Regions from separate parts of the Bacillus sp. 2175 genome, predicted to be linked through region 2. Evidence: riboswitches for the same ligand, from Rfam matches in the RefSeq annotation. Region 2 holds a riboswitch; each other region holds the start of a gene.

Region 1 (10,385 bases), 910 kb from region 2:
TTAATATTTCATCCGTCTTGTCGCGAATCAATTCTTCCTTTTTCTCTTTACTTAATCCCATTGTCATTGCATTTTGTTTCTTATTTATATTCGACTCTAAACTTTGATTCTCTATTTTTTCTTTAGTCATTTGTAAAATTTCAGTTTGCTCAGTACTATTCACATGAATATTCCGCACCTTTTCTTCTGCATAATGATATACTTTTTCTTTATTTATAGTTAAATTATGAGTTAAGTTAGAGACAAATATTGCGACCGCCAATACAATTCCAACCTGTCGTAACATTGATACAACACTTTGAGAAGCAGTTAATAATTCTCCTTCAAACGAAGACGCACTTAAAACTGTAATTGGCCCCACTACTAAGCCATATCCGACACCTAATATCATACATGGAATAATAATTTCTATATTTGTTGAATGAACATCAATCATTTGCAACCAATAGTAGGAAAGCCCCATAACAAGAAATCCTGACAAAATAATAGTTACTTTTCCGAGTTTTTTAATTAAAGTTGCTGCAACTGGTGAGACAAAAAATATCATCGCTGAAATAGGTGTCACTAAAAAAGCCGCTTCAATTTCCGTTCGACCTTGTAGTTTCGTCAAGAACGTTGGAAGCAATACAGTAACTCCAATTAAAAATAAATTACTCAATATAACAACGATTGACGCTCCGACAAACATTCGATCTTGAAATAACTTTAAATTCACCATTGGGTTATGAATCTTTCGTTCTACTAAAATAAATAGAATAAGAGAAATAGTGCTAATTGCATAACAAGACAAAGCAATATTACTTTGCCATCCCCATGTATTACCTTTTACTAATATGAGAGTAAATGAAAAAATTGCTGTGCTACTTAATAGTAGTCCTATCCAATCTATTTTTGAGATAATACGTTCTTCATTTTTTATTTGTAGCATGATGCAACATAACACGATTCCTATTATACAAACCGGAACATTAACGAAGAACACCCATCTCCATCCTAAATTTTGCGTAATAATTCCACCTATTACTGGCCCCATAGCAGCTGACAATCCTTGTGTTACTCCTAAAATTGCAAGTGCAACATGCCTTTTAGCTAACGGCATAGCTGATACACCAATTACCATACTTGTTGGAAATAAAATTGCTGCCCCAATACTTTGTATAAAACGAGAAAAAATAAGAAAATCACCTGTATTAGCAAAAGCGCAAAGTACCGATCCACCCCCAAAAATCACCAGACCAAGAATATACATCTTTGCTTTTCCAAAGATATCAGCTATCCGCCCTAACGGAATGGCAAGTACTGCAATCGTCATTGTATAAACATTTAATACCCAAGACATCTTTTCTAATGAAGTATTTACACTCGATTGTATTGCCGGTAAAGCTATATTCATAATTGTCGTATCAATCATACAAAGAAAGATACCTAGACACATTAAAAAGACAATCTTAATACCCTTTGATTGCTCCATCTTTATATACCCCTTTATTTATTGTGAATGCGTTTTTCACTCTTCTGTTTTATTGTTTTCTTTCGCCTCTAACTCTTCTAATTTTTTCTTCAAAGTCTCCACTTGTGCACTATACGATGCAATACCTACATCTAGTGAAATTTCTTCGACGAAAGTAATACCTATTCTCCACTTTTCATATTTCAATCGAAGATCTGCAATGTACGCTTCTTTTCTTTCAATTTCATCTTTAATCCATTTTTTTATTGTTACATCATCACTATAGTTGCCAAAATACATTCTCATTAAAAAATCCGAACGTAAAACATCCTTCTCTATAGGCGTCTGCATGTATTGATAAAATTCTTCACGCCCCTCATCTGTAATAAAGTACATTTTCTTATTCGGTTTTCCCTCTTGCATGACAACCTCTTTTTTTATTTTCCCTTCATTCTCCAATTGCCGTAATGTTGGATAAATCATTCCAAAACTTCCATCAAAAAAATGAGTAAATACGTCTTCAAACACAATTTTAATATCGTAACCAGACAATTCCTTTTCCATTAATAAACCTAAAACAACATCTCTTCCCTTCAAAGTAAAACCCCCACATAGTATATAATCAATAATCATATTAACATTGTTAATATGATTATTGATTATATACCTTATTCTGTTAATTGTAAAATGTTTCTAAATAAAAAAGCCCCATAATTTGGTTTCACCAATTCACAGGGCCATTTTCTTATTTACTCTTTAACACCTACACCTTGCAAAACTTCAATATCCTCTTTCATTTCATAATAATAAGAAGGCAATTCTATACCATGTTCTAAGAAATAATCCTCAATGAATGAAATAATAATTTTTAACGTTTTCACACGAGCATACAATTTATCGTTACTTTCAATAATATGCCACTTTGCATTTGGCTTACTTGTTTTTTCAAACATGTCTTCCATTGCTTCAACATACTCATCCCATTTTTCACGATTACGCCAATCTTCGTCTGTAATTTTCCATCTTTTCAAAGGATTTTTCTCTCTATCTTTAAATCTCTTTAACTGTTCCTCTTTACTTATATGGTAGAAGAACTTCCCTATTATGTAATGGTCATCTGTTAGTAGTTTTTCAAAATCATTAATCTCATCATATGCTCTCATCCACTCTTCCTTTGTAGCAAATCCTTCAACACGCTCAACTAACACACGACCGTACCATGAGCGATCAAAAATGGTGATTTGCCCGTACTGTGGAATTTTGCGCCAGAAACGTTGCAAATAATGGTAACGTTTCTCATGAGGTGCAGGCGCTCCAATTGGATTTACTTGGAACCCACGCGGGTCAAGATGTTCCGTCACCCGCTTAATTGCCCCACCTTTACCAGCCGCATCCCATCCTTCCATAACAAGCATAACCGCGATTTTTTCTTCTTTCAAAATTTGCTGTAATGCTAATAAGCGCCTTTGATATTTTTCTAATTTCTTATTGTACTTAGATTTTGATTCAATTTTTTTCGTTAAGTCTACTTTAGCAAGATGTCCATTTTCCATAAAACAAATCCCCCTTGTTGTATGACAATGTTATTTTAACATATTTTTGGTAATTTTTTCATATCCTAAAAAAACTGTGTAGAAACATCTCTACACAGCTTCCTTCTCTAATTTCACATATATAAGCACATTTAACTACATTAAAATAAATAATTTATACTGAACTCTTAGTATATTCTTTTTATTAAAACGTAAAAATAGTCCTTTTAAAAAGGGCAGCAATCTAAGTATAGAAAAACAAATTTATTCTTTTTTACTACATACGTAATTATGCCGGCTATAAGAGTATTGAATAAGATATTGATTCACTACTCTTATAGCCACTTTACATTATATGGTATATTTACTCGTAAAAAGAAGATAATAACAAGTAAATCCATTAAAGAATGGGAGCTCTAAAAAAATGAAACGAAAAATATTAACTCTCTTTACACTTTTATGCTTAGCACTACCAATACAAGCTAGTGCTTACACATTTCAGTCACTACCGATTGCGTCAAAGTCTAAACAATGGTATGTCGAAATTGATAAATCTCATAACTCAAACAAGCAAGCAATCCAGCCAAAGCAAGGTGTATTTGATACGTATAGTTTACTCGTAAAAAACATCGGTCATGATGTATCAAACGTATCTGTGGAAATACTTGATAACAACCCTACCTCTAAAGCTACCTTTAAACCTACTACACCTAATGAAAATATTTCTAAAAGTCATACAAGCTTTGACTACATGGTATTCCCATTAGACTTTAATAGTCATAATTTTAAAGTTGTAATCACTTGGGAAGAAAAGAATTTCTCTTACAATGGCCATCCGGTAAATGAAGGTAAAAAAATGAAACAAACATTTGTATTTAATGAAGACTAAGTCCTAATTTCTTTAGGGCTTAGTCTTCTTTTTTGAAACCTGCTTGTATCGCTTCCGTCACTTCTTTTGTGATTTCTAATTTTGTTGTGCCAAATATGTACGGACAGTTTTTCATTACAAAGGTGTTTTATTAATACTAGTTGATTATATGCTAAGTTATTTTCTATATAGGTCTAGCCCTCTTTTCCCATATAATCAATTAAATCGACGAATACTCTGTACAGACAATGCTATTCCAATTGTTAAAATTACTAAACTAGCTAGTGTTATAATAGTTATTTCGCCACCTATGACAGTAGCTAACCAGCCTACAACTACATACCCTAATGGCAATAAAGCAAAAGAACCCAACATATCAAGGCTTGCCACTCTTCCGAATGCTTCTTCTGGTACAAACTCCTGTAAACTCGTTTCCCAAATGAGTCCAAATATCATCATGCCAAATCCTTCAATTGCCATTAAGAATATTAAAGCGGGTGCCCAAGAAATGAATGGCATAATTAATAAAGCAATGCCACTCATTAAAACACCTCCATAAGCCAGTAATCCTCTCTTATGCCACCGCTCTTTCCCACCAAATATTACTGCGGCAATTATAGCCCCACCACCAGAAAAGGCCATGCCAAGCCCATACACGTAAGCTTCAAAATGATGATGAACATTAAATAACCATGGAATTAATACGACGATAATGCCGGCATAACAAATATTTATAAAAGAAAAAACTAAAATTGTAATCCACAGCCACGGATGACTTTTTAAAACTAAAACACCTTCCATAAACTCTTGTTTGTAAGTAAGCTTACTCTTTTCAATGGGTTTTACTTTTTTAAACTTAATTTCTTTTAAAAATAATAAACATAAAAATGATAATAAGTACGTTGCTGCATCTAGTCCGAAACCTATCCCTGCAGATGCAACCGATACGATTAACCCACCAAGTGCTGGCCCAATCAATCGTATACCTTGATTACTCATTTGAGTGAGTGCGTTAGCTGCATTACGAATTTCAGGAACGAATACTTTCGCCCTTACAGCAGAATATGCTGGTTGGAATATCCCTTCCATAAGTCCGTATATGGCAACGAGAATATATAAAATCGTAATTGTTAATAAATCCATAAATATAAGCGATGCAAGTAATAGCATTAATATACAGCGGATTATATCCGTAAATAACATTAATTTAACCCGATCAATTCGGTCTACAACTAAACCTGCAAACGGTAAAGCAAGAATATTAGGTAGCATGTACATTGCCATCGTCATCCCCATTACAACTGTTGAGCCAGTTAATGAATACACAACAACTGGAAGTATGACCATAGTTATCGAACTACCTAAGGCCGAGAGTAATTGTCCAATCCATAAAAACTTAAAGTGCGTTGATACTTTAACTGGTAATAATAATTTTCCAATATAACTTAAACTTTTCTCCTTTTGTATTTCCCCTTGCATGTCTCTCTCCTCTTTTCAAATGACTATAGAATACATAATATACGACTGAAAATTCATAATATTATATTTCCAATTATATAAGAAACCATTATGTTATGGTAAAATTATCAAAAAAATATAAAGGAGAATGCATCATTATGCCTCCAAATTCACATAACATCGAACACCAAATCTATACAATGTGTATGATCCAGCGCAACAATGAAGTTTTACTCGTAAAACGACCCAATCATCGAGGTTTCCCTGGCTACATAGCTCCTGGCGGCAAAGTAGATTTTCCCGAAAGTATCGTTCAAGCCGCTATAAGGGAAGTAAAAGAAGAAACCGGATTACTTGTTTCGGATTTAAATTTTAAGGGATTAGATGAATATGTAAATCCGAAAGGGAATGTTCGGTACATGGTATTTAACTACTGGACAGACTCATTTGAAGGTGAACTTCTTTTAAACCCACCTGAGGGCAAATTATTATGGATACCAATCGATACAGCACTAAAGCTTCCTATGCAAGATTGGTTTAAAGAAAGATTCCCATTATTTTTTGAAAAAGGCACCTTTGAAATTCAACGTGTTTGGGATAATGAGCTAGATAAACAAGTTGCTATAACAATTACACATACGTAAAAAAGCTTGGAATCTCTCCAAGCTTTTCTTACTTCTCCTGTACTTTCTTAATCTTATAATCAATTTCTAAAAACTTAACTCCAAATATCCACATTCTATGATTAGCTTCTAGTATGTGATCCGTGCGCTCTTTTATAATAAAAGTCTCTGCTAACGGTAAACGGATTGTCAAGAACCGAGTATGTAAATAAATCCCCTCATCTCCCTGACCATTTTCTCTTAACTTACTAGTAATAATTAAATCATGACTATCATTATATAGTTTCAAAATACCAGTCATATTCGAATAAGGTAAAGGTAAGGCGATATTCATATATGTCTCACTCTTATTTGTATGCTTTGAATAAAGAGCTACAAAAATAGATTTACCTGCTTCATTTTTTCTTAGCCAAGCCCTTACATTCTCTCTTCCATCTTTCTCATCTATGACACTAATGATAGAGCCATGCATCGTTTCCCAATTGCCGCCCATTCCTAAATGTATTTGTTCTACACGCTTACTCATTTTCTCATAGCAAAGTGCGAACGGACGGAACCAACGAGCCCATTTAATATTCGATTGCAATTCATACTCTACTGTATTTTCATAAAAATGAATAATACTTAAAGGAACCTTCGTCACATCAAATGCCTCACTATGAAAGTCATTTACTTTATCAACTAAACCGTTGTATTCCTTACTGTCTACTAAATTGCTGCTATATAAATAAGCCTCACCAATTGCCACATTTCCTCTTAACTTACTCATTGGTTTCCCATAGTATTTATAATTCGGAACACTCTTTTCAATCACCCAGCCGATAAATGCCGGTAACGCTACTCCAATTCCGTTGACAACACCATGAATCCAAACCATTTGAGCAATTGTAATCGTCAAGACATGCTTCAAATTCCCGTATGAATATATAAGTGAGAACATAATTGTAACCATGAGTGTACTAGACGAAACGATTAGAAGAATCTTTGCACTGATAGCATTAAATTTTGCTCTCCAAACGTAAAATCCATACCCATAAATTGCACATAAATATAGGAACACTGCAAAAAATTCAAATATTCTTGAGTATGTAATTCCTATTGCAACTGTCATAGGTGAAATCATGATGATAAACATAATAGCATCATACACTTTACTTCTCTTTTCTCTTTTTCTCCCTATTAAACCAGCTGATAATGGCAATAGAAACGCCGAATAATGAAAATGTGCAGCTGTGAGTAAAACAATGTCAGAGCTAAAATGCATAATTGAAAGTTTTGCTACTGAAGCAGAAAACCAAAAACCACCTAAAAACAAATAAATAAACGCACTATCTATGGCGATCTCTTCTAACGGCTTCCATCCTCTTTCTAGCAATCTACTTACACCAAATAACGCAACAATTCCTGTATATACAAACCAAACTAGCGCAAATAAATAGTGATTTGTGACGAAAGCTAACATTGCACAAATTGCTGCGATTGGATATAAAAATGATACGGATTTATAAAATAATAATTGCGATCCATCTCTTTTTCTTTTATCAATAATACAAAATGACATTGGTATAAATAATAAAACAGATAATAATATAATTGCTTCAACAGGATTTATATTCGACCACTCACTTATTAGAAAAACAACATAGCAAGCAAGCCCAAATATTATATTTTTCATATCGTCTATTCCCTTTCCACAAATGTTCCCTTATATGAAAAAAGCGAACCAATTAACGGGTTTCGTACTTGTACATGAATTCGAAAACATTGTAGTGTTTCATCATAACTTTCAACAATTTTTGCCTCACCATACAAAAATTTTGGTAACGGCATTTTTCTTCCAAACATATAAAACCATTGTTTCTTTGAAGAAATATGCATTGCCCCTAACTCATCGATATGAAAATGCAGTGTAGAAACGAGTAAATGTGGTTCACCAAAATAATCTACAATTTCATTTTCGTTTTCATCAAACTGCATAACTGCATTAAAATATCTTTTCTTATTTCACCTATTGATTCCCCTTCTCCAACTATTTCAAGCCCAAATCCAATCTTTGTTTTATACAAAAACTTCTGTGGTTCCCCTTCTTTTTTCTCTAAATACGAAATTTCAGTAAAGCGAGCATCCCACTCTGTATGTATATCTGGTTCTTGCGTATATTCCCATAATTTTTCCATCGTCGTGTTCATTTTTGTCGCAACATAAATAGGCTGTTTCCTTTTCATTCTCCCCACCTCCTATGCACTATAACTTTAATGTACATGCAATGAATTTATTTTGCTACATTTTTCACAAACTTCCTCAGAAAAAAGAAAGAATTTTTAAAATATATATAAAACACTTGATTCCACGAAAAATTTAAATTATTATAAAACAAATGTTACCAACAACTTCATAAATCAAACACTCTCGCCTAAAACGTGAGATAGAGGTTGCGATACTTATGAGTATTCTAATGGAGACACAGAGATGTCTATGAACTTAGATGAAAGGAAGTATTGCCGAAATTGATAAATTTCTCTGCATTTATCAATTGGGGCTGTTTTCGAATAGAAACAGAACTGTCATATGTACAGACGTGTACGTATGAAGAGCTATCTACAAAAAAGAGATATCATTTTTTTATGATATTCCTTTTTTGGCGGTTTTTTTATTAGCTCCGTTTTCTGTTTCCCTTTTCCTGTAACAGCACCATCCTCACTTATTTGAGATGGTGTTTTTTGTTTGTCTTTCTGGTAACTACAGGAGTATTGGGGATTTATATATTTCCTAATCTATTCTTAAAAATAGACGAAAGAAGGAATTTGTAATGGAAACAATTGTTCAAAAATTTGGTGGCACTTCTGTCGGAAGCGTCGAACGCATTCAACATGTAGCAAATTTAATTATTGAAGAATATGAACGAGGTCATAGCATTGTCTCTGTCGTTTCAGCAATGGGAAAAAGCACAGATGAACTTGTCGCACTCGCTAACGCTATCACAGAAAATCCAAGTAAACGTGAAATGGATATGCTTCTATCTACAGGAGAACAAGTAACTATTTCATTATTAACAATGGCACTGCAAGCAAAAGGCTATCATGCAATTTCATTAACAGGGTGGCAAGCAGGTATTACGACAGAATCTGTACATAGTAGTGCACGGATTACTGACATTCATACAGATCGTATTCAATCTTATCTTGCTGAAGGTACGATTGTTATCGTAGCTGGTTTCCAAGGTATAAGTGTAGAAAATGAAATTACAACGCTTGGCCGTGGTGGCTCTGATACGACTGCTGTCGCATTAGCTGCTGCACTTAAAGCAAAAAAATGTGATATTTATACGGATGTGACAGGTGTATATACGACGGACCCACGAGTTGTAAAAGATGCTTACAAATTAGACGAAATTTCTTATGACGAAATGTTAGAGCTTGCTAATCTCGGTGCTGGCGTATTACACCCGCGCGCTGTTGAGTTTGCTAAAAATCATAATGTAGTTTTAGAAGTTCGCTCAAGTATGGAACAAGAAAACGGAACAATTGTAAAAGGAGAATGTAACATGGAACAACAATCAATCGTTAAAGGTATTGCATTTGAGGATAACATTACACGTGTCACAATTAAAGGATTAGAACAAGGCTCGCTTTCAACAGTTTTCTCTACATTAGCAGCAGCACACATTAATGTAGATATCATCATTCAAAGTATTACAAATGAAGGAACTGTACACCTCTCCTTCTCCATTCATTCGAATGATTTAAGAGAAACTTTAGAAGTTTTGGAACAAAATCAAGAAACTCTTCACTATGAATCTGTAGAACATGAAAATCACTTAGCAAAAGTATCAATCGTAGGATCTGGCATGGTATCTAACCCAGGTGTCGCTGCAAATATGTTCACTACTTTAAAAGAAGAAGATATTCATATTAAAATGGTAAGTACATCAGAAATTAAAGTGTCTGTCGTTATTGACCGCCTTCATTTAGTAACAGGCGTTGAGGCGCTGCATCAATCATTTATGGCGAAAATTGAGCCTTTAGTGCAAATGAGCTAATCTGATATATTTAGTAATGCTAAAAAAATCATATTAATGTATTACCTTCCTATTAAATAAAAAGCTGTTCGTTAACACGATGCTATATGACATATTAAAAAACACCTTGTCACATTTTCCTATACTGTGACAAGGTGTTTTTGACTGAAAGGAATTTGTAACTACTTAGTAGTATAATTATGAGGATAATTAAATAATAGACTTTTATACATAAGGAGATAAGACTATGGCAAAAAACAAATTACTACGAATGGACAATGTCAGCATCGTTGTAGAATCCCTTGATAACGCAATCTCTTTCTTTGAGGAGATTGGCTTGAATCTCGAAGGTCGAGCCAATGTCGAAGGTGAATGGGCTGGTCGCGTAACTGGACTCGGTTCTCAGTGCGTAGAGATCGCTATGATGGTCACTCCA
Region 2 (10,385 bases):
ATTTCATGTATACGATATAATTCCTCACAATACCTTTCAACAGTAAAATCAGGAATTTGCCACGGAATCGCTTTTAAATAATAGACGATAGCGCCAATGTCATAAAAGCGTTGGAAAGGGAATTCCTCTTTTGCATCTAAGATAGTAAATCCATTTTGCTTTAACTCACTGCATGCGGTTTCGAGAGACCAACTTGCAAATTCGCTATTTAGTGGTGAGCCAAACTGCTCATTAAGTTCCGCGCAATCAAGACCGCCAACTTGTTGTGTAAGAAAAACGCCACTTGGAGAAAGAATTCTGTTTACCTCAGAAGCAGCATACGATTCATGTTGATTTATAATTAAATTAAATTGACCATCTTGAAATGGCAAAGCAGTATCATCGGTCACTTCTACAACGGCAACCCCTAAAGGCTCTAATTTCTTTCGAGCAATTGGCACATTTGGAGCGTAGCCCTCAGTAGCGAATATAGTTGACGGGAACGGTTGTAACATAGATAAAAACTCTCCGCCGCCAGTACCCATATCGAGCATTGATTCTGCACGTTGCATAAGCTGAAAAGCAGTACTGCCGTACGACCACGATAAAGGCTCGCTCTTCATTCGACCCGTTTCTGAAATGAAAGAAAAATCCCAACCGCTAAAATGTGTATTTGCACTTTCTAATAAAGTTAAAAATAATGGATCACGTTTCATAATTATGTCCTCCTATTTTTTTAATGGATGATATGATGAGAAAAGAAAAAGGGAGGACCTCTTATTAAAGTGGAACGGTTTTATGTTTCGTGTTCGAATAGATTCATATAAAGTTACTCCTTGTGAGAATTGTTATTTATATATTCGGGTTAATTGAGTGAAAATCCTTTGAGGGTATAAAAGAAGGCAGTTGTTTAATGAAAAAGTAAATTGAGTTATCTACTTTTATAGTGTAATTGTTCATTCATACGCATAAAAAAATTATTCTCTCCATAAAATAGTAAAATTATATTGGAGGTTGAATTATGAAAAAATTTAGTGTATTTTCAATAACCTTGATGACTTTTGGAATGTTATTATTTGGATTAAATAGGATAATAGATAGCTATTCTGAGCCTATTATCCTATTAGGGTATATTTCTTTTTTAATTGGAGTGGTTCTGAGTATTATAGCGATTGCTAGACGTGAAGATGGAAGATTAAAATTCATATCACTTATCTCTTTCTTTGTTGTCCTGTTTTTCATTACTTGGTTTGAGTCGTTTCAGGTACTACGAATTATTACTTGGCTAAAAAATATCTATTAAAATTTAAATTGTTGGTAAAAATGGGAAACCTTAAATTTAGGTTTCTTTTTATTATATTCGATTATCAATATTAAAACTTATTAGAGCCATTAATAAAAGAAATAGATATATATACCGAGTGTAAAAATATTTTAATTCTTTGAAAACATTCAGCGATTTAGTATTCTTTATATATGGAATATTTTGTTTATGCGAAAAGAGGGCAAGGTGCTATATGAAAAGAATGAAAAATGTAATGTTACTATTGTTATGTTTCTTATGTTTAAGTGGGTGTAATTATAAAGATGACGATCAGGTGAAAAAATATGTGAAAAAAAAGCACGGAATTGATGTGATTGTAACACATTGGGGTGCTATAAACGAAGGAAATATGGGGCATACATATCATACTGTTCAAGCAAAAAATAACAAAAATATTCAATTTAGAGTAGAGGTAGATGGCTTCTTATATTCAAGAATAAAAGGTGATGAATATCAATACGGAAAAAAAACATATGAGGAATATAAGAAATTTAAACCAATGCTAGAAGAAATTAAAAAATTAGGTTACGTGGAACCTGAAAATAAAAATGTTTTTCAATATATAGTGGATGATGATATAGAGGAGAAACCAACGGATAAGTTATTATTAACTTTAAAAACGAGTGACAAGATTGATTACAGTCAATTTGAATCAAAAGAATTAGATCGTTTATATGCTCTAATCCAATTCATTCAGAAGAGTAATAGAAAGATAACAACACTTGAAATTGAGGATTATAATGGTGAATCTATAGGCTTGCCTTTTCAAAATGTGCAAAAAGCTATAACGAAAGAAGAACTGCTTTTAACAATGAAAAACACAGTAAGCAGTTATTGGACATATTTGGTTCAAACTGAAACAAAAGTAGGCGTAAGGTTAAATGAAATTCAAAATGATCGTTTTGAAATTGAGGATATTACTTGTCCACACCCGAAAGACGGCAATTGTCTAGAGTATGAATTGACATTAGTTTTCAATGACAGTGAGATAAAATATAGAAATGATCCATATGTAATAGATGATTTGAGAAAGGTAGTCACTATTCTTAAAGAAGAACTATATAATAAGGATTTTAACATATATTTAAGGAACAAGGATGGAACAAGTTATTCACTCTGGCTATCATCCGAAAAAATTAAGGAAAGTAATAACATAGAAGAGTTAGTAAAATAATGATATAAAGAAGAAATTTAAAGTGCTTTTTATGTTTGTTATTTCTGTATTCAAAAGGAAAACCGCTTATGTTTCATTTTTGAAGCATAAGCGGTTTTGTTTAAAATACTCAAAAACAAAAATCTTTTGGTAAAGTACCACTTTTTATTATTGTTCTTAACCCATGTTTTATAATCCAAGGTTTAATAGGATGCTGTTTATCACGTAATTGCTGTAACCACTGAAAAACGAGTTCTTTATCTTCTTTCGTAATATCGTTCATATGATTGGCTACAGATTTTTGAACATATTTAGAAGGGTCATTCATTAAAGGTTCAAGAAGCTGTAAATTGTTCTTAAAGTCACCTTTTAGAGCTCCAATTTTTTTAGCCCAAGGAAGCCTTGGTCTTGTACCTTCAGAAACTAATCTTCTAATGTGGCTGTTTTCGTCATGAATCCACTGTTGCAATATGTCTAGTGTGTCTTCATGGTATGTTTGAAGAAAAGGCCGAATGGCATATTCAGCAGTATTCCTTTTCGTTATTTCATACATGTAAATGTGCCTACTTCTGTTGTATTTTCTGGTCCTAATGTTTTCAGCAATATATGTATGGCTGCATTAAAATCTTTTTGTAAAGCATTGTGTAATTCATCTGCAATTACTTCAATACGATGCTTTAACTCTAAATTTTCAACTTTACATGTTACGGAAGATACAAAGTTTCTTTTAGAGAAAGTAGGATCGTGTTTACAAATAGAATCAGCCATTTTTTCTGCTAATTCTTCGTTAAATAAAAATTTTAACGGAACATATTTACCCATTTTTTCACCTCAGTGGTCAAATGAAAACAATTTTTATTTTTTAATCGACAATCCATAAACTAAAGTCTCACTCGGAGTCGTAATACTAAAACCTGTCGTCTTATAATCAAGTTTCACCGTATCACCAGTGTAGTCTTTCGTGAATGAATCCATTTGTACGATAAGATCTGCATCTTCATATACAACATCATCTGCGTTATATGTATCCCAAATTAAATCGACATCAACGAAAATACTACAAGAGTTTGTCATTGTCCCTCTAATGCGAATGATCTTTTTGTCTTTACGTTCTAATCTATGTATAGCTGCTTTTGCTTCATCAGTAATGCGAATGTTCATTGTATCCCAACCTTTAATTATATTTCTTCTATTATGGCAAAAACAGGAGCAATAGGGAAGCAAAGAGGTTTGCAACAAAAAACGAGCAAACAAATTTGTTTGCTCGTTTCACTTTATTTTAGTTCACATTTATCAAGTGGAATCACTTTTGTTTTTTTCGTAAATTTATATCCTAACCATAGTACTAAGAAGAGTGGTAAACCGATGTAAGAAACGAGTACGCCGTTCCAATCGATTGATTCACCCATAAATGCGCCGTAGTTTTGTCCTAAAATTACGATGATACAAAGTGTAAATGCGAAGATTGGACCGAATGGGAACCATTTTGCTCTATATGGTAAGTCTTTTAAATCTTTGCCTTGTACGGTATATGCTTTACGGAAACGGTAATGACTAATTGCTATTCCAACCCATGCGATAAAGCCAGACATTCCAGATGCGTTTAATAACCAAATGTATACAACACCGTCACCGAATAAAGAAGCAATGAAAGCGATACTACCGACAATTGACGTTACGATTAATGCGTTTACAGGTACACCGCGGCTATCTAATTTGCCTAAGAATTTTGGTGCTTTTCCTTGGCGAGCTAAATCCCAAAGCATACGAGTTGATGCGTACATACCAGAGTTACCAGCAGATAGTACTGCCGTTAAAATAACAGCGTTCATAACAGAGGCAGCAAAGGCAACGCCCGCTTTTTCGAAAATAAGTGTAAATGGACTTACTGTTACATCACTTGCAGCAAGACTTTCAGTTGTATAAGGAATTAATAAACCGATAACGAGAATCGCAAGGATATAGAATAAAAGAATACGCCAAAAGATTGAACGAATTGCTTTTGGGATATTACGTTCTGGATCAGATGTTTCACCAGCAGCTACTCCTAATAATTCAGTTCCTTGGAAGGAGAAACCAGCTGCCATAAATACACCGATAATTGCCATGATACCGCCGTTAAATGGTGCATCTGCAACAGTGAAGTTTTTGAATCCAACAGTTTCGCCCCCCATAATTCCGAAAATCATCATAAAGCCGACAATTAAAAAGATAATAATTGTAACTACTTTAATAAGTGCGAACCAATATTCAGATTCACCAAATCCTTTAACAGATAAATAGTTTAAAAGGAAAATAATAGCTAAACATAATCCGCTCCAAATAAGAGAAGGGGTATCTGGGAACCAAAATTTCATAATTAATGTTACGGCTGCAAGTTCAGCAGCGATCGTAATCGCCCAGTTATACCAATAGTTCCATCCAAGTGCAAAGCCAAGTGATGGATCAACAAATTTTGTTGCATACGTACTAAAAGATCCAGTAACAGGCATGTAAGCTGCGAGTTCAGCTAAGCTTGTCATTAAGAAGTAAACCATAATTCCAATTGCGGCGTATGCAATTAATGCGCCGCCAGGACCAGCTGAATGGATGACACCACCGCTGGCAAGAAATAGTCCGGTACCAATTGTACCGCCGAGAGAAATCATCGTAAGGTGACGCGATTTTAATCCGCGTTTTAATTCACCTTGTCCTTGTGTAGTTTGCGTTTTAGAGGTAGATTGATTTGTTGCGCTATTCATGTTCAACACTCCTTTTCTTGTAGGTTAGGAAGGAGCGGGGGAGAAAAATACAAAAAACCGCCAAAGGAATTTGGCGGAACGTTTCACAAATAACCACCCCATCATACCCTTCCGTTAAGATAGCACCCCACGTTTACACGGTAATTTTGTAAACGTGACAGTTCTGTTCCTTTCGGAGACAGCCCCAGCTCATATTTCCAGAGAAGAAATATAAACTTCGGCAACTTTTCCTTTCAAACGGAGTCGGTGACATTCTCTGTGTCTCGTCCGTTTTACTATTAAAAGTCGCAACCTCTACCTCATCGGATTGATGAGGATTTATATATTGCTAAGATTTTTAATATATGGCAATTGTAATGACTTTCTGAATATATTGCAAGATATTTTGTTAGGAAAAGTCAAAAAATATCGGTTATTGTATAGGAAACGCTTGCAAAACTCCACCCGAACCTACTATTATGTAGCAATAAGCAAAGAAAAAATTGTTATACAAATGTTTCGCAAAAAATATTGAAAAACCCTCTAAATAAAAAGAAAATTCAGAAAAATATAATTCGACATTCATGATAAAGTCATATTATTTGTTATAATCAGAGTAACGTTTAAGCAAAAAGGGGAAATCAAAATGAAATTAGAAACAGAAAGGCTCTATATAGTGCCGTGTACAGAAGAGAGTATTCAAGTCGCTAACGAGCAAGGATATAATAGCGGTCCGCATATTGTAGGGCATGTAGAGAATGTAAAACAAGATGCGGCTTTATTACCATGGGGGGCGTGGTATGTTCTTCGGAAAGAAGATGATAGCGTTTTAGGTGATATTGGGTTTAAAGGGAAACCAAACGAGAATCAAACAGTAGAAATAGGCTATGGATTTATTGAGAAATATTGGAATCAGGGCTATGCAACAGAAGCTGTAAGAGAACTAATCGATTGGGCTTTCAAAACAGGAGAGGTAGAAACAATAATTGCGGAGACACTCCTAGATAACTATAGTTCGATGCGTGTTTTAGAAAAGTTACATATGAAGAGAGTAAATGCTACAGAAACGATGATTAATTGGAAAATAGAAAAATAAAAAATACCGCTCTAAATTGAGCGGTATTTTTTATAGTTATGGTAGCATTTGCTTCTGATCATTCGGATACTCAGCCGTTGATGCGTTAGGACGATTGGAATGATTTCGAACAGCAATGAAAATAGAAATAATAACGACAAGACCAACTGCAACGTAAGAAAGTGAAATAATAGTTGGATCCACTTTAAATGTAGAAAGCAGTGTACGAATATTTGTGAAGATAATAAGACCACCAACTAATATGCCAAGTAAATGGGGCGGAACGATGCGGACTAACCATGCAGCAATTGGAGCTGCGACAATACCGCCGAGCATTAAGGCAAATACCCAAACCCAGCTTACTTGTTCCCAGCCAAGTGAGATGAAGAAGCCAATTGTTGCAGCGAGTGAAACAGGAAATTCACTCGTATCTACAGATCCAATAACTTTTCTAGCTTCATTTCCTCTTGCTAGAAGAACGGGTGTCGTAATCGGCCCCCAACCACCGCCACCAGTTGAATCAACGAATCCAGCGAATAAACCAAGCGGCACAAGTTGTTTGGCAGACATACGCTTATTTGAAGTGACAATTTGTTTTTGAATGATGAATCGTAATAAAATATAAACCCCTAAAGTAAATAAAAATACGGAAATGTACGGTTTGATTATATCTCCAGGCAAATTACTTAAAAAACATGCCCCAACAAATGCGCCGATTGCCCCAGGTAATGTAAGCCTGGAAACTGTATATTTATCAACGTTTCCAAATTTGATATGAGATGCGCCAGAAGCTGCAGTTGTAACGACTTCAGCTAAATGAACCGATGCTGAAGCTACAGCCGGTGCAATACCAAACATTAATAATAGTGAAGTAGACGTTACCCCATACGCCATTCCGAGTGCTCCATCGATCAATTGGGCGAAAAATCCAATAATAGCAAAGACAATTAATTTCTGCATAAATAATCCCCCTGTAATAATAAATGAAAAAGACACTTTTCCCGTATGAGAAAAGTGCCTTTGGTTTTTCCAATCAGCAATAATTAAATTTGTTTCATTATAATACATATTAATCGTATAAATCAACTGGGTTTTAAAGTTTTTGAATTGAATGAAAGAAAAATAAAATATACAATAAAAGGATGGAGAGAAAGGGGAGAAAGACATGTTACGATTTGATCATCTCGTTCACACAGTTCATGGTACACCGGAGGAAGCGGCAAAACAAATGCAGGAACTGGGATTTCATACTGTATTAGGCGGAGAGCATACGAATTGGGGTACTTGGAATAGTTTAAGTTATTTTGATTTATCATATATAGAATTTTTAGCAGTTCAACATGAAGAAAAAGCGAAAGAAGCAGAAAATCCATTAGTACAAGAAACAGTGGTGAAACTACAAAATGGAGAAGGAATGCTACAAATCGCGATCCGAACAGATGCAATTGAGGAGCTAGCAGTTAACTTTAATAAGTACGGCTTACATACGATAGGGCCATTTGAAGGGAAACGTATGAGAAAAGATGGCCGACTTTTAGAATGGAAAATGTTATTCGTTAAGCAAGAAGAGAACGGACCGAAATTACCTTTCTTTATACAGTGGAATGAAACGGACGAAGAAAGAAGAAACGATTTACGTAACAGTGGGACGATTACTGAACATAAAAACAAAGTGCAACAAATTGAAACGATTCATTACGCAGTAAAAAATGTTCGAGAAACAGTACGGAAATGGAAAGAAGTAATGGGACTATCTACAAGCTCAGTTGTGAAAAATGAAAAATGGAATGCTGAGTGTCAAAGTGTATCGTTTGGTGACATTCAAGTACAGTTTTGTGAACCGGTTGGAGAAGGTCTAGTGCAAGAATACATAAAGAATCATGGCGAATATCCATTTGCAGTAGAGTTTAAAGGGGGAAATAAACGAGAGCATGAAGTGTTAGGGAGTTTGTACATATATTAATAGAGGTGAACGTTGTGGAAGAAATGCTTAGAGAGATAGAGAGAATACTAGAATGGCCTCGCATGTTAAAAGCGACTGTTATTTCAAAAGGCTTTTCATTCGATGAGAAATATAAAATTGAATTAAAGAATCAAGAAACCTATTTTGTAAAAGTATGTGATGCTGTTCATTTTGAACGTAAACAAGAAGAATATACGTATATGAAACAATTAGAGTCATTACATATTCCAACACCCAAGTTAATTCATTTCATAATAATTGAGAAATTAAATAAATGTGTTCAAGTATTTGAATGGACCCGAGGTATAAATGGTGAAGAAGGTTTAACGAAGTTATCGGTGGAAGAACAGTATAAGGCAGGAAGAAAAGCGGGGGAAGTATTAAAGAGGATTCACCCAATTGAAAGAGAAAGTGCAAGTAATAAATGGGAAACATCTAGATGGAATAAATACGAAAGATACATAGAGGCACTAACAGATTACGAGGTGAATTTTCTGGATTTGAAGCCAGTATTAACCTTTGTAGAAAATCATAAAGATTTATTGGGAAATCGTCCAATAAGATTTTTACATGATGACTTCCATCCAGCAAATAGCATGATTCATAATAAGGAATTTATCGTTATCGATTTTGGTGGATATGATTTTGGTGATCCAATACACGATTTTTATAACGTAGCGATTTTTACTATAAGAATAAGTAAACCATTTGCGGTTGGACAAGTTCACGGTTATTTCGGAGGCGAACCATCGCTTCATTTTTGGAAACTGTATACATTGTACGTCGCGATGACATTCCCAGCGGATATCGTTTGGACGAATCGAAGTACACCGCATTTAGTAGATGATATGAAGGAAAGATTAAATGGAATTTTAGAAGATCATAATCATTTTTCATCTTATATTCCAAAATGGTATCAATCAAGCGAATTTAATAAATAAAGGAGTAATTTATATGGATAAAATAGCAGTAATTTCAGATATTCACGGTAATATTCAAGCATTAGAATCCGTGTTGAATGATATTAAATTAAGAGGAATCGAGCGCATTATTTGCCTTGGAGATTTAGTAGGAAAAGGACCTCATTCCAGTGAAGCAATTGAAATCATTCGTAAAGAATGTGAAGTAGTCGTAATGGGAAACTGGGATGATTTTATTACAAAGCCGACTGAATTTGAAGCATTGAAATGGCATCAAAAACAATTATCGGAAGAACAAAATGACTATTTAAGAAACTTACCATTTTCAATCGAGTTTTATATGAGTGGGAAATTCATTCGTATGTTTCACGCTTCACCGAGAAGTTTATATGAAAGAATTCAACCACACGCTTCAAGAGAAGAACGTATTAGTATGTTCGAAAATAGTGATCTGACGGAAAATATAGAAGGGGAAAGAAAACCAGATGTCGTTTGTTACGGTGACGTTCACCAAGCATTCGTTCAAAATTTCAGAGGGAAAACGTTATGTAATGCCGGTAGCGTAGGAAACCCACTTGAAATAACACAAGCTTCCTATTTAATATTTGAAGGAACTTACAATGAAAAAGAAGCAGCGAGCTTTTCTATTCAACTTGTACGAGTACCGTATGATATTGAATTAGCTATCAGACTAGCAGAAGAACTCGAAATGCCAGAAATTGAAGAATACAAACAAGAATTACGGACTGCTTTATATCGAGGGTTTAAGGGGAAGTAAGCTAATAATATATCAACGATTTTTCAAATATATCTATCATAACTTAAAATATATCAACGATTTTTTCGAGATATCAGCGATTCGAGAAAGGATATCGATTTACCGACAAATAGTGACATGAATTATTACCTATAATTATATTATGTAAACTAATTATAAAGGGAGATATCATGAACCGAAAACAACGAATCAAAGAAATTGCAGATCATATTGTAAAGCTAAACTTAACCCATCCAATAAGAGTTGGAGTAAGCGGTATTACAGCCTCAGGAAAAACAACATTTGCAAGCGAACTAGCGGAAGAAATAAAAAAACGAGGATTACCAGTAACACGCGCCAGCATTGATGATTTTCATAATCCAAGAGTGATTCGCTATGCAAAAGGAAAAGAATCTGCAAGAGGGTATTATGAAGATGCACACGATTATACAGCTTTCAAAGAAAGATTATTAATGCCTTTAGGACCTAACGGA
Region 3 (10,385 bases), 1.2 Mb from region 2:
TACGGAAGTAATACACATCACAAAATTGAAGCATTATTTAAAGCTTTTGGTAGAGCGCTTAGAGAAGCGGTCGAAAAAAATGCCAACATTACTGGTGTAAATTCAACGAAAGGGATGTTGTAATTGATTGCCATTATAGATTATGGAATGGGGAATATTCGCAGTGTAGAGCAAGCATTAAAATATATTGAGGCAGAGTACATTGTAACGAGTGATAAAGAAGAGATATTGAGAAGCGATGGCGTGATTCTACCGGGAGTAGGTGCATTTCCGAAAGCGATGGAAGTATTAAAAGAAAGAGATTTAGTGTGTGTACTAAAAGAAGTTTGTGACATAGGAAAACCACTCCTCGGTATATGTTTGGGCATGCAACTTTTATTTGAACGAAGTGAGGAACTAAAAGATTGTAGCGGGTTAGGTTTACTACCAGGTGAAATTCGGAAGTTAAAAGTTTCGTATAAAATTCCTCATATGGGATGGAATGAATTAAGGAAGGAAAGAGAATTTCCGCTTTGGAATGGATTAGTGGATGGTTCTTTCGTGTATTATGTTCACTCATATTACGCGGATTGTCCAGATGAAATTGTATGCGGAGTAAGTGATTATGGAATGCAAATACCAGGGTTTGTCGCGAAAGGAAATGTATTTGGTGCACAGTTTCATCCAGAAAAAAGTGGCGAAATTGGCATGCAAATATTAAAAAATTTTCAAGGAGTGGTAGAAGCATGGAAATCTTCCCAGCTATCGATTTAAAAGAAGGGCGATGCGTTAGACTTTATCAAGGAGAGTTTAGTAAAGAAACGGTGATGAATGAAGATCCGGTAGCGCAGGCGATCATATTTGAAAAGCTTGGAGCGGAAATACTACACATTGTTGATTTAGACGGTGCAATTGCTGGCGAGTCGTTAAATTTGCCCGTCATTGAAAAAATCTGCAAGGCGGTACGTATTCCTGTGCAAGTGGGAGGAGGAATTCGTTCACTTGTAACGGTGGAGAAGTTATTGTCAGCAGGTGTAGAAAAAGTGATTTTAGGAACAGCAGCTCTTTATGATAAGTCATTTTTAGAGGAAGCAGTTCGTCTATATAAAGAGAAAATCATTGTTGGAATTGATGCGAAAAATGGTTTCGTAGCAACGAGAGGTTGGCTTGATCTGTCTGAAATTTCTTACGTTAGTTTAGCGAAACAAATGGAAAGTTTAGGTGTTCAAACGATTGTGTTTACAGACATTTCGAAAGACGGGACGCTTGCAGGTCCAAATTTTGAACAATTAGCGATACTTCAAAAAAGTGTGGGCATTCGTCTCATCGCCTCTGGAGGAGTGGCATCTATTCAAGATGTGAAAAAGTTAAATGATATGAATATATATGGTGTCATAATTGGAAAGGCGCTTTACGAGAAAACGATTGATTTAGAAGAAGTGTTACAGGTAACGAAGTTATGTTAGCGAAACGAATCATTCCATGTCTAGATGTGAAAGAAGGGCGAGTCGTAAAGGGTGTAAATTTTATAGGATTACAAGATGTCGGTAATCCGGTTGAAATAGCTGAAGCATATAACGAGGCAGGGGCAGATGAAATCGTATTTTTAGATATTACAGCGACTCATGAAGGAAGAAAAACGATTATAGATGTTGTAGAAAAAACAGCAGCTAAAGTATTTATTCCTCTTACGGTTGGCGGGGGGATTTCAAGTGTGAAAGATATGTACAATTTACTAAGAGCTGGAGCAGACAAAGTTTCAATAAACTCAGCGGCAGTGCGAAACCCGAAGCTTATAGAAGAAGGGGCAGAACACTTTGGATCACAATGTATTGTCGTGGCAATTGATGCTAGAAAAGTAGCAGAAGGTAAATGGAACGTATACGTCAACGGCGGAAGAGTTGACACAGGAATGGATGCCATAGAATGGGCGAAGCGTGTTGTTAAACTTGGGGCAGGTGAAATTTTGTTAACGAGTATGGATGCAGATGGAACGAAAAGCGGATATGACCTTCGTTTAACAGAAGAAATTTCAAAAAGTGTTTCCATTCCAGTCATCGCATCAGGGGGCTGTGGTCATACGGATCACATTATAGAAGTTTTTCAAAAGACAACAGTTGATGCAGCGTTAGCGGCATCCATCTTTCATTATGGTGAGGCGACAGTGCAGAGTGTAAAGCGAAAATTAAGAGATGCAAATGTTGAGGTGCGGTTATGAAACCTAATTTTTCAAAAGGATTAATACCAGCAATTGTCATCGAAGAAGGTACGAAAGAAGTTTTAATGCTAGCTTATATGAATGAAGAAGCATATGAAAAAACGTTAGAGACGAAAAGAACATGGTTTTATTCTCGTTCGAGGCAGTCGTTATGGAATAAGGGGGAAACATCAGGGAATCTTCAATATGTGCAATCTTTATATTTAGATTGTGATCAAGATTCAATTGTTGTGAATGTGAAACAAGTAGGACCTGCTTGTCATACGGGAGAGAAGACATGTTTTCACTATCAAATTATATAGGGGGATACATATGGAAAATGCCTTTAAGTTGCTGTATAAAACAATTGAAGAACGAAAGGAAAGCCCACTTCCTGAATCGTATACAAATTATTTATTTTCAAAAGGAGAAGATAAAATTTTAAAGAAAATTGGTGAAGAGTGTGCTGAAGTAATTATCGCATGTAAAAATAATGATAAAGAAGAAGTAGTGAAAGAAATGGTTGATGTATTTTATCACTGTTTCGTTTTATTAGCTGAAAAAAATATTACATTGGAAGATGTCATGCGAGAGGTGAAAGAACGAAATGGAAAGCTTTCGAGAGTTGGGGATAGAAGGGAAATAGATACATTATAAGGGGGAATGTATATGAAAGTAGATTATCATCTTCACTTAGAAGAAGGACCGTATTCAATAGGATGGCTTGCTAAAATAAATGAAGCGCTGGAACGTTATGAACCGCTTCAAGAAAGGCATTCTATTGATTGGCTTATGAAAACACAAGAGCGTTTGCAAAAGCGTGTGAAGGAAGGGCCATTTACAACAGAATGGATGGACCTCTATTTAGAAGAAGCTGTGCGAAAAGGTATAACAGAAGTTGGGATTGTTGATCATTTATATCGTTTTCATGAAGCGAAAGGATATTATGAAAAATATGTAGATATTAGTGATTCTAAGCTCGGTCGTATACAGAAGGAATGGTTAGATCAAGTAAGGGTAGTTTCACTGTATGATTTTACAAAGGTCATTGAAGAGGCGAAAGAACGATGGAGTAAAAGAGGTGTCACACTTAAACTTGGAATTGAAGCGGATTATTTTATTGGTTGTGAAGGAGAGTTAAAAGAATTATTAGCGCTAGGAGACTTTGATTATATAATTGGTTCCGTTCATTTTCTAAATGGCTGGGGATTTGATAATCCAGATACGAAAGAATATTTTGAGAAGCATGACCTACGCGCATTATATGATATGTTTTTTAAAACAGTTGAGAGTGCGATTCGTACCGAGTTATTTGATATTATCGCTCATCTTGATAATATAAAGGTATTTAATTATCGATTGGATGAGAATGAACAGCTTTCTTATTATGAGGAAATTGCCTGTGCGTTAGTAGAAACGAATACGGCAACAGAAATAAATGCAGGATTATACTATCGTTATCCTGTTCGTGAAATGTGCCCAAGTCCACTATATTTACAAGTATTAGCTAAGTATGGTGTTCCAATTACGATTTCTTCGGATGCCCATTATCCAAATGATTTAGGGAATTATGTACAAGAAAATGTACAAACATTACTAGCTCACGGTGTTACTCAGGTTGCAACATTTACGAAGCGAGCAAGAGTAATGAGGTCGCTTGAAGAAGAAGTAACAAATTCAAAATGAAACGCAATTTTTTGATGAAAACCGTCCTTTTTGTTCAAAATAAGAAAGAATGAAAAGGAGGGTAAGAAATGGCGAAACAACAAAATAAACAAAATGTACAAGGTGCACAGCAACAAGCTTATACTTCTGAAACGAATGCTGAATCTCAATCGGTTATTGAGGAGCAAATTAGCGATACGGTTGCAGAAGGAACGATTGATGTGAAGCTTGGAAAAGAATCGCAGGAAAAAGCGTAAGAAAAGGGGAGAGTTGCATCTCCTCTTTTTTCATGGAAAAGTGTCGATTTTTAAAACTATAATCAAATTCCTTGGTTTTTATATGTGGATTTCTTACAATGAAATATAAGAGATATCTTATTTTCTATAGAAGAGGTGTTAGTAGTGGCAAAAATATTAGTAGCGGGAAAAATTCCGGAAATTGGATTAGAACTATTAAAAGATCATGATGTAGAAATGTACGATAAAGAGGAGTTAATTTCTATAGATGAATTAACAGAGCGTGTAAAAGATAAAGATGCATTGTTAAGTTTACTTTCGACAAAGGTGCCAAAAGAAGTTATTGATGCAGCGCCTCATTTAAAGATTGTTGCAAACTATGGTGCTGGTTACGACAATATTGATTACAAGTATGCGGGCGAAAAAGGAATTGCAGTTACGAATACACCGAAAGTATCAACGGAAGCGACTGCAGAATTAACATTTGCACTTCTTTTAGCAGCGGCGCGTAGAATTCCTGAAGGGGATACGTTATGTCGTACGACTGGATTTAACGGATGGGCACCGTTATTTTTCTTAGGACGAGAAGTTCATGGTAAGACAATCGGAATTATAGGTCTTGGAGAAATCGGGAAGGCTGTTGCAAAACGTGCGAAAGCATTTGGAATGGATGTTTTATATACAGGGCCAAATCGTAAGCTTGAAGCTGAAAGTGAGCTGGGGGCAACGTATGTGATGTTGGAAGAATTATTACAAACAGCAGACTTTATTACAATTAACTGTGCTTATAGTCCAAATTTACATCATATGATTGATGAAGAGCAGTTTAAAATGATGAAGAAAACAGCGTATATTGTAAATGCTTCACGTGGACCAATTATGAATGAAGCAGCACTTGCTCATGCATTAAAAACGAATGAAATTGAAGGAGCAGCTCTTGACGTGTTTGAATTTGAACCGAAAATTACAGAAGAGCTAAAAGAATTAAAGAATGTAGTACTTGCTCCACACGTAGGGAATGCAACATTTGAAACTCGTGATGCGATGGCTGAAATGGCTGTCAGAAATATTTTAGCTGTATTAAACGGCGAAGAGCCAGTAACACCTGTAAATCAAAAGGTATTAGTTACAAAATAAAAAGAAACCTTCCGGACTCGGAAGGTTTTCTTATTTTTCTTTATTCGCTTTTTTAGACGGTCTTTGTCTAATGAATTGAGATAACATGTACAAAATATATAGTGGAATGGCAATAAATAAGAAAACAGAAAAATTTCCAAATCCTGTTTGATACATTGTAATAATGATTCCAACTAAAAATAGTGTAATAATGATGCTATATCGTGGAATTGGTACATCTTTTAAACTTGGGATACGAATGCGGCTCACCATTAAAAATGCGAACGTTACAAATACGGTAATAAGAACGATTTTTGGAATGGTATGTGAAAATAATGTTAAGAAAGCAACAAGCCCTCCCGCTGCTGTAATCGGTACTCCAGTGAAATATTTCATTGAAGTAGAAGATGGTGTTACATTAAATCGTGCTAAACGATATGCTCCGAAAAGAGGGAATAATCCCGCTATGTATAATCCGATGATTCCGTAGTTTGAGAAAGATGTGTAATACATTAAAACAGCTGGTGCTGCACCAAATGTTACGACATCTGCAAGCGAGTCGAGCTCTTTTCCCATTTGTGAATCAACACGTAATAAACGAGCAACACGACCATCAAGACTATCTAACATCATCCCGATAAGTACTAAAATAGCAGCTGATTTATAATATCCTAAAGATGCATAGCCGATTGATAAAAATCCGCTATATAAATTTCCGAGCGTAAATAAGTTTGGAATAGCTGCTCTATACAAAATCTGATCCCTTGCTTTCTGTAATAAATTCTTAATTAGTGTATGAAAGTTTACTTATTTTATCATACCATAAATTTATTCCTCATACGAAAGAAATTACCAATTTGTGAAAGATTTCATAGAAGGATGGTTTGAAAATTAAGTGAAAATAAAAAGAGGAAGCAACTTGTATAAAGTTGCTTCCTTTACTATTCAAATTTCGTTGTCATCGTTCCAGTTTTATATCGATTATTAGGATCGAAGCGTAATAAATCTCCATAAATTAATTTATCGGAGAGTTTTAATTCTGTTTTTGCTTTTTCAATATACGGCTGACATAGCGTCATGTCAGCTTCTTCACCCGTACTTCTTTTGTAGCACATATTTTTTGTATAAACATACTCTTCAGAAACAAAGCTACCATCACGCATTACCATAAGCGGGTCTTTCTCTTTAATAAATAAGTCAGTTCCAAATTCAACGGATTTATTTGTTTTAATACCAAGTAAATGAAGGAGCGTTGGCTTAATATCAATTTGACCGGATACTTTAGAAACAACTTTTCCTTCTTGGCCAGGCACATGAATAATAAGAGGGACTCGTTGTAATTGCATAGAATCGAATGGTGTAATAGTATCTTTTCCTAGGAACTGTGCCATAGCTGCGTTATGGTTTTCGGAAATACCGTAATGATCACCATAGATGACAATAACGGTATTATCATACAATCCTTCTTCTTTTAATTGTTTAATAAATAATTTAAGAGCTTCATCTGTGTAACGAACAGTTGGGAAGTAGCGGTTTACAACACCACTTTCCGAGTTGAATTCATCAACATATTGATCTTCCGGATTTAGAAGAAATGGAAAATGATTTGTTAATGTAATAAATTTTGTATAGAACGGTTGCGGTAAAGATTTTAACTTTGGAATAGATTGTTCAAAGAACTCTTTATCTTTTAATCCCCAACCGACAGACATTTGCTCCGTTCCTGCGTAATCATTTAAATTAAAGTAACGATCATATCCAAGCGCAGGATACATTACATCCCGATTCCAAAACGTTTTATCATTTGAATGGAAGACGGCAGAAGAATATCCGTATTTCTTTAATTGTTCTGGTGTCGCTGTGTATTCATTTGTTGCATGAGTAAAGAATACAGAACCACGATCTAGCGGATAAAGTGAGTTTTCAACGATAAATTCAGCATCAGAAGTTTTACCTTGTCCAGTTTGATGATAGAAGTTATCGAAATAGAAACTATCCTTAATAAATTCATTTAAAAATGGTGTAATTTCTTTTCCATTTATTTTTTTATTAATAACAAAGCTTTGTGTAGATTCCATTGAAATTAAAATTACATTTTTACCTTTTGCAGCTCCAAATAAGTTTTTATCAACTTGTTTGTCTTTTGAGTCTGTATAGTTTTTAATTTCAGAAAACCCATCCCCACTTGCAAATACACGCTCAGCTGAGGACTTGGATTGAAGCGTAATATCAAATAGATGATATGTGTATAAACCTAAATTCTTCACGACAGTTTGACGGTCAAATGAGCGTGAGAACATTTGTGGTTTATAAATAACTGATACAACAATTTGTAGTGCTAATAAAGCTGTTACACCGCTAAAGAAAGTTCGCTTCTCTGAGCGGGAAAGTGGTGTTTTGTCGCCAAATGATGGGAATTTACGCGAAATAAACATTAAAATAATTGCATCTGCAAATAAAAGTAATGTTTTGTACGTAAAGAGTTCTTTTATACTTGTCCCTAAATCAGCCATATTGTTTGTTTGGAATAAAACTGGGAAAGTAACGAAATCGTTATAGAACCCATAAAACATTGCGTTTCCAAATAAAATAAATGACAGTATAAAACTGATTCCAATTATAATTCGGTTTCGGTGCTTAGATGCAAGTAAAGCTAAGCCGAAAAATAAAAGTAACGCAGCTAGTGGATTGATAAAAAGCATGAATTCTTCAAAGAAATTATCAATTTTAATATCAAATGCTAGCTTGTACACAATATATGTTTTAATCCATAGTAAAACGACTGCAACGAGTGCAAATCGCAGTTTTGGAAACAGATGTTGTAGCATAATATACTCCTCTCCTAAAAAGCATGACAGTTCTTGAGAGTCAGTTTGCTTAACGACTCATTTTATATATACGAACAGTCCTTTGTTATTATGATTATTATACTATGAGTATCATTATACGAAAATAAAAGAAGGTTGTGGGCTTTTTTATAATAATCGAGTAGAAAAAGAGTGGTGGGAGACAATAAAACAGAATTTCTATGTATGATAATTATTGTACGCAGAAAGAATCGCGTGATAATACGGAGGTTATAATGCGAAAATTATTATATTTTATAGCATGCAGTAGTGTTATACTTTTTACTTCACCGAGTGTGTCGGTAGCCCAATATGATGCACCTCTTATGGAAGATGCACTTTATTCTGTTTTATTTCCAAAAATAAATAAAGCAATTGAAAAACAATATGGAAGTTTGAAACCTTATCAATGTCCTAAAATTATTAGTTTAAAAAAAGTGTATAGCGGTACATATTTATTTCAAGCAAGTATTGAAGTGACAAAGTATGAACGTGTTGCTGGGAAAATTGCTCCACCATTTGAGAAGGTAACGATTACATTTAATAACGAAGAAGGCGAATGGGAAGTAACAAAGGTATTAGTAAAGCGCTTACCAGACGATACGAAATTAAACTGCAAAAAAACAATATAAAAAATTGTTTGACAAATAAAATGGTCCTTTGGTATTGTTAATAGCAACAATTAGATGTTTGAAAATTAAATAGACTTACCTCATCTACTCTCAAAGGTAGAGGCCGCGATAGGAAAGAGTAAGCTATGGGAGATTTAATGGAATCTGTGATCATAGGTTGAAAGGGACTATTGCCGAAATATAAGAATAACCATCTTATTCATATATTGGGACTGCATTGAATAAATGTAGTACTGTCATAAGATTTATTTTATGGAGAGCTATTTGGAGATGTTGATGCGGTTTCTTATTTTGAGGAGATAACAACTCGTTTATTTTTTCAATATATATTTTTCCTAATAAGAAACGCGTGTGAACATTGTTCCGCGCGTTTTTTGTCTATCTAAAAGCGTGCTGCAATGAATAGAAGATTGGGGTTATGAGTTTTAGAGGAAATAAGGGAGGAATTTAAATGTATTTACACGGCACAAGCCGAATTAATGGGCAAGGACACTTAGAAATTGGAGGGTGCGATACGACGCAGCTAGCAAAGCAATACGGAACACCACTTTATGTATACGATGAAGAGTCTATTCGAGGAAAATGCCGAGCATTTCATCGTGCTTTTAAAGAAAGTGGTTTCTCTTATCAAGTAGCATATGCAAGCAAGGCGTTCTTGTGCATGGAGATGTGCCGAGTAGCTCGTGAAGAGAATATGTCATTAGACGTTGTCTCTGGGGGAGAATTATATACTGCGCTCCAAGCAGGATTTCCGGCATCACGTATTCATTTTCATGGAAATAATAAAACAGAAGAAGAAATAGTGATGGCTCTTCAGGCGAATATCGGTTGTTTTGTCGTAGATAATTTCTTTGAATTAGAAGTTTTACACGATTTAGCGATGCAACATGGAAAGTTTGTGAACATATTAATTCGTGTAACGCCTGGAGTAGAGGCGCACACACATGAATATATTACGACAGGCCAAGATGATTCGAAATTTGGATTTGGCGTTTCAAACGGTCAAGCGATGCAGGCAATTACATTTGCTTTACAAAAATCCAATTATAATGTGCTAGGGATCCATTCACATATTGGATCGCAAATATTTGAAACAGCTGGTTTTGTTCGAGCGATTGAAGTTCTTCGCCAATTTTTAGTAGAAGTGAGAGAGCAAACAAACTATGTAGTAAAAGTGTTAAATGTAGGCGGGGGATTTGGAATACGCTACACAGAGTCAGATACACCATTAACTCTTGAGACATATGTGCGAGCTGTAACAAGTGCAGTGAGAGAACAATTTACTGTATGTGAATATCCATTGCCAGAAATATGGATTGAACCAGGACGTAGCATTGTAGGTGATGCTGGGACAACAATTTATACAGTTGGATCTGTGAAAGATATTCCTGGTATTCGGAAATATGTATCAGTCGATGGTGGAATGACAGATAATTTAAGACCTGCTTTATATAGCGCGCGTTATGAAGCGATGTTAGCGAATCGAGGGAATGATGAGAATGAGGAACTCGTTTCGATTGCCGGGAAATGCTGTGAGAGTGGAGACATGTTGATTTGGGATATTCATTTACCAAAAGTCGCTTCTTCTGATTTACTAGCAGTTTCCTGTACAGGAGCATACGGGTACTCGATGGCGAATAATTACAATCGGATTCGAAGACCAGCCGTTGTCTTTGCAAAAGGCGGAACATCGCAAGTAGTTGTGGAACGCGAA

What was found. Region 2 has a riboswitch for lysine ahead of ACXKY9_RS12715 (amino acid permease). Riboswitches for the same ligand answer to the same signal wherever they lie in the genome.
Region 1: it holds a riboswitch for lysine, as region 2 does, so the genes downstream of both, ACXKY9_RS08260 (aspartate kinase) here and ACXKY9_RS12715 (amino acid permease) in region 2, are expected to answer to the same signal.
Region 3: it holds a riboswitch for lysine, as region 2 does, so the genes downstream of both, lysA (diaminopimelate decarboxylase) here and ACXKY9_RS12715 (amino acid permease) in region 2, are expected to answer to the same signal.

The regions. Positions count from the first base shown of each region.
Region 1 covers NZ_CM173819.1:1,523,608-1,533,992, reverse strand. Annotated here, with positions in the region: gene ACXKY9_RS08305 (MDR family MFS transporter) at 1-1,471, opposite strand, end outside; gene ACXKY9_RS08300 (PadR family transcriptional regulator) at 1,508-2,047, opposite strand; gene ACXKY9_RS08295 (polyphosphate kinase 2 family protein) at 2,200-3,003, opposite strand; gene ACXKY9_RS08290 (hypothetical protein) at 3,407-3,871, shown strand; gene ACXKY9_RS08285 (MFS transporter) at 4,067-5,329, opposite strand; gene ACXKY9_RS08280 (8-oxo-dGTP diphosphatase) at 5,467-5,952, shown strand; gene ACXKY9_RS08275 (YndJ family protein) at 5,981-7,606, opposite strand; partial or broken gene ACXKY9_RS08270 (DUF4166 domain-containing protein) at 7,612-7,935, opposite strand; partial or broken gene ACXKY9_RS08265 (hypothetical protein) at 7,899-8,156, opposite strand; lysine riboswitch at 8,350-8,536, shown strand; gene ACXKY9_RS08260 (aspartate kinase) at 8,741-9,970, shown strand; gene ACXKY9_RS08255 (VOC family protein) at 10,197-10,385, shown strand, end outside.
Region 2 covers NZ_CM173819.1:2,432,831-2,443,215, forward strand. Annotated here, with positions in the region: gene ACXKY9_RS12690 (class I SAM-dependent methyltransferase) at 1-695, opposite strand, end outside; gene ACXKY9_RS12695 (hypothetical protein) at 1,001-1,282, shown strand; gene ACXKY9_RS12700 (hypothetical protein) at 1,497-2,477, shown strand; partial or broken gene ACXKY9_RS12705 (DNA alkylation repair protein) at 2,587-3,278, opposite strand; gene ACXKY9_RS12710 (iron-sulfur cluster biosynthesis family protein) at 3,312-3,617, opposite strand; gene ACXKY9_RS12715 (amino acid permease) at 3,731-5,197, opposite strand; lysine riboswitch at 5,310-5,502, opposite strand; gene ACXKY9_RS12720 (GNAT family N-acetyltransferase) at 5,823-6,272, shown strand; gene ACXKY9_RS12725 (sulfite exporter TauE/SafE family protein) at 6,309-7,211, opposite strand; gene ACXKY9_RS12730 (VOC family protein) at 7,417-8,214, shown strand; gene ACXKY9_RS12735 (aminoglycoside phosphotransferase family protein) at 8,229-9,155, shown strand; gene ACXKY9_RS12740 (metallophosphoesterase family protein) at 9,169-9,912, shown strand; gene ACXKY9_RS12745 (nucleoside/nucleotide kinase family protein) at 10,083-10,385, shown strand, end outside.
Region 3 covers NZ_CM173819.1:1,190,645-1,201,029, forward strand. Annotated here, with positions in the region: gene hisB (imidazoleglycerol-phosphate dehydratase HisB) at 1-123, shown strand, start outside; gene hisH (imidazole glycerol phosphate synthase subunit HisH) at 124-753, shown strand; gene hisA (1-(5-phosphoribosyl)-5-[(5-phosphoribosylamino)methylideneamino]imidazole-4-carboxamide isomerase) at 726-1,445, shown strand; gene hisF (imidazoleglycerol phosphate synthase cyclase subunit) at 1,439-2,197, shown strand; gene hisI (phosphoribosyl-AMP cyclohydrolase) at 2,194-2,499, shown strand; gene hisE (phosphoribosyl-ATP diphosphatase) at 2,510-2,833, shown strand; gene ACXKY9_RS06510 (histidinol phosphate phosphatase domain-containing protein) at 2,846-3,862, shown strand; gene ACXKY9_RS06515 (YozQ family protein) at 3,931-4,098, shown strand; gene ACXKY9_RS06520 (NAD(P)-dependent oxidoreductase) at 4,243-5,214, shown strand; gene pssA (CDP-diacylglycerol--serine O-phosphatidyltransferase) at 5,245-5,946, opposite strand; gene ACXKY9_RS06530 (LTA synthase family protein) at 6,135-8,021, opposite strand; gene ACXKY9_RS06535 (DUF3888 domain-containing protein) at 8,276-8,671, shown strand; lysine riboswitch at 8,761-8,942, shown strand; gene lysA (diaminopimelate decarboxylase) at 9,123-10,385, shown strand, end outside.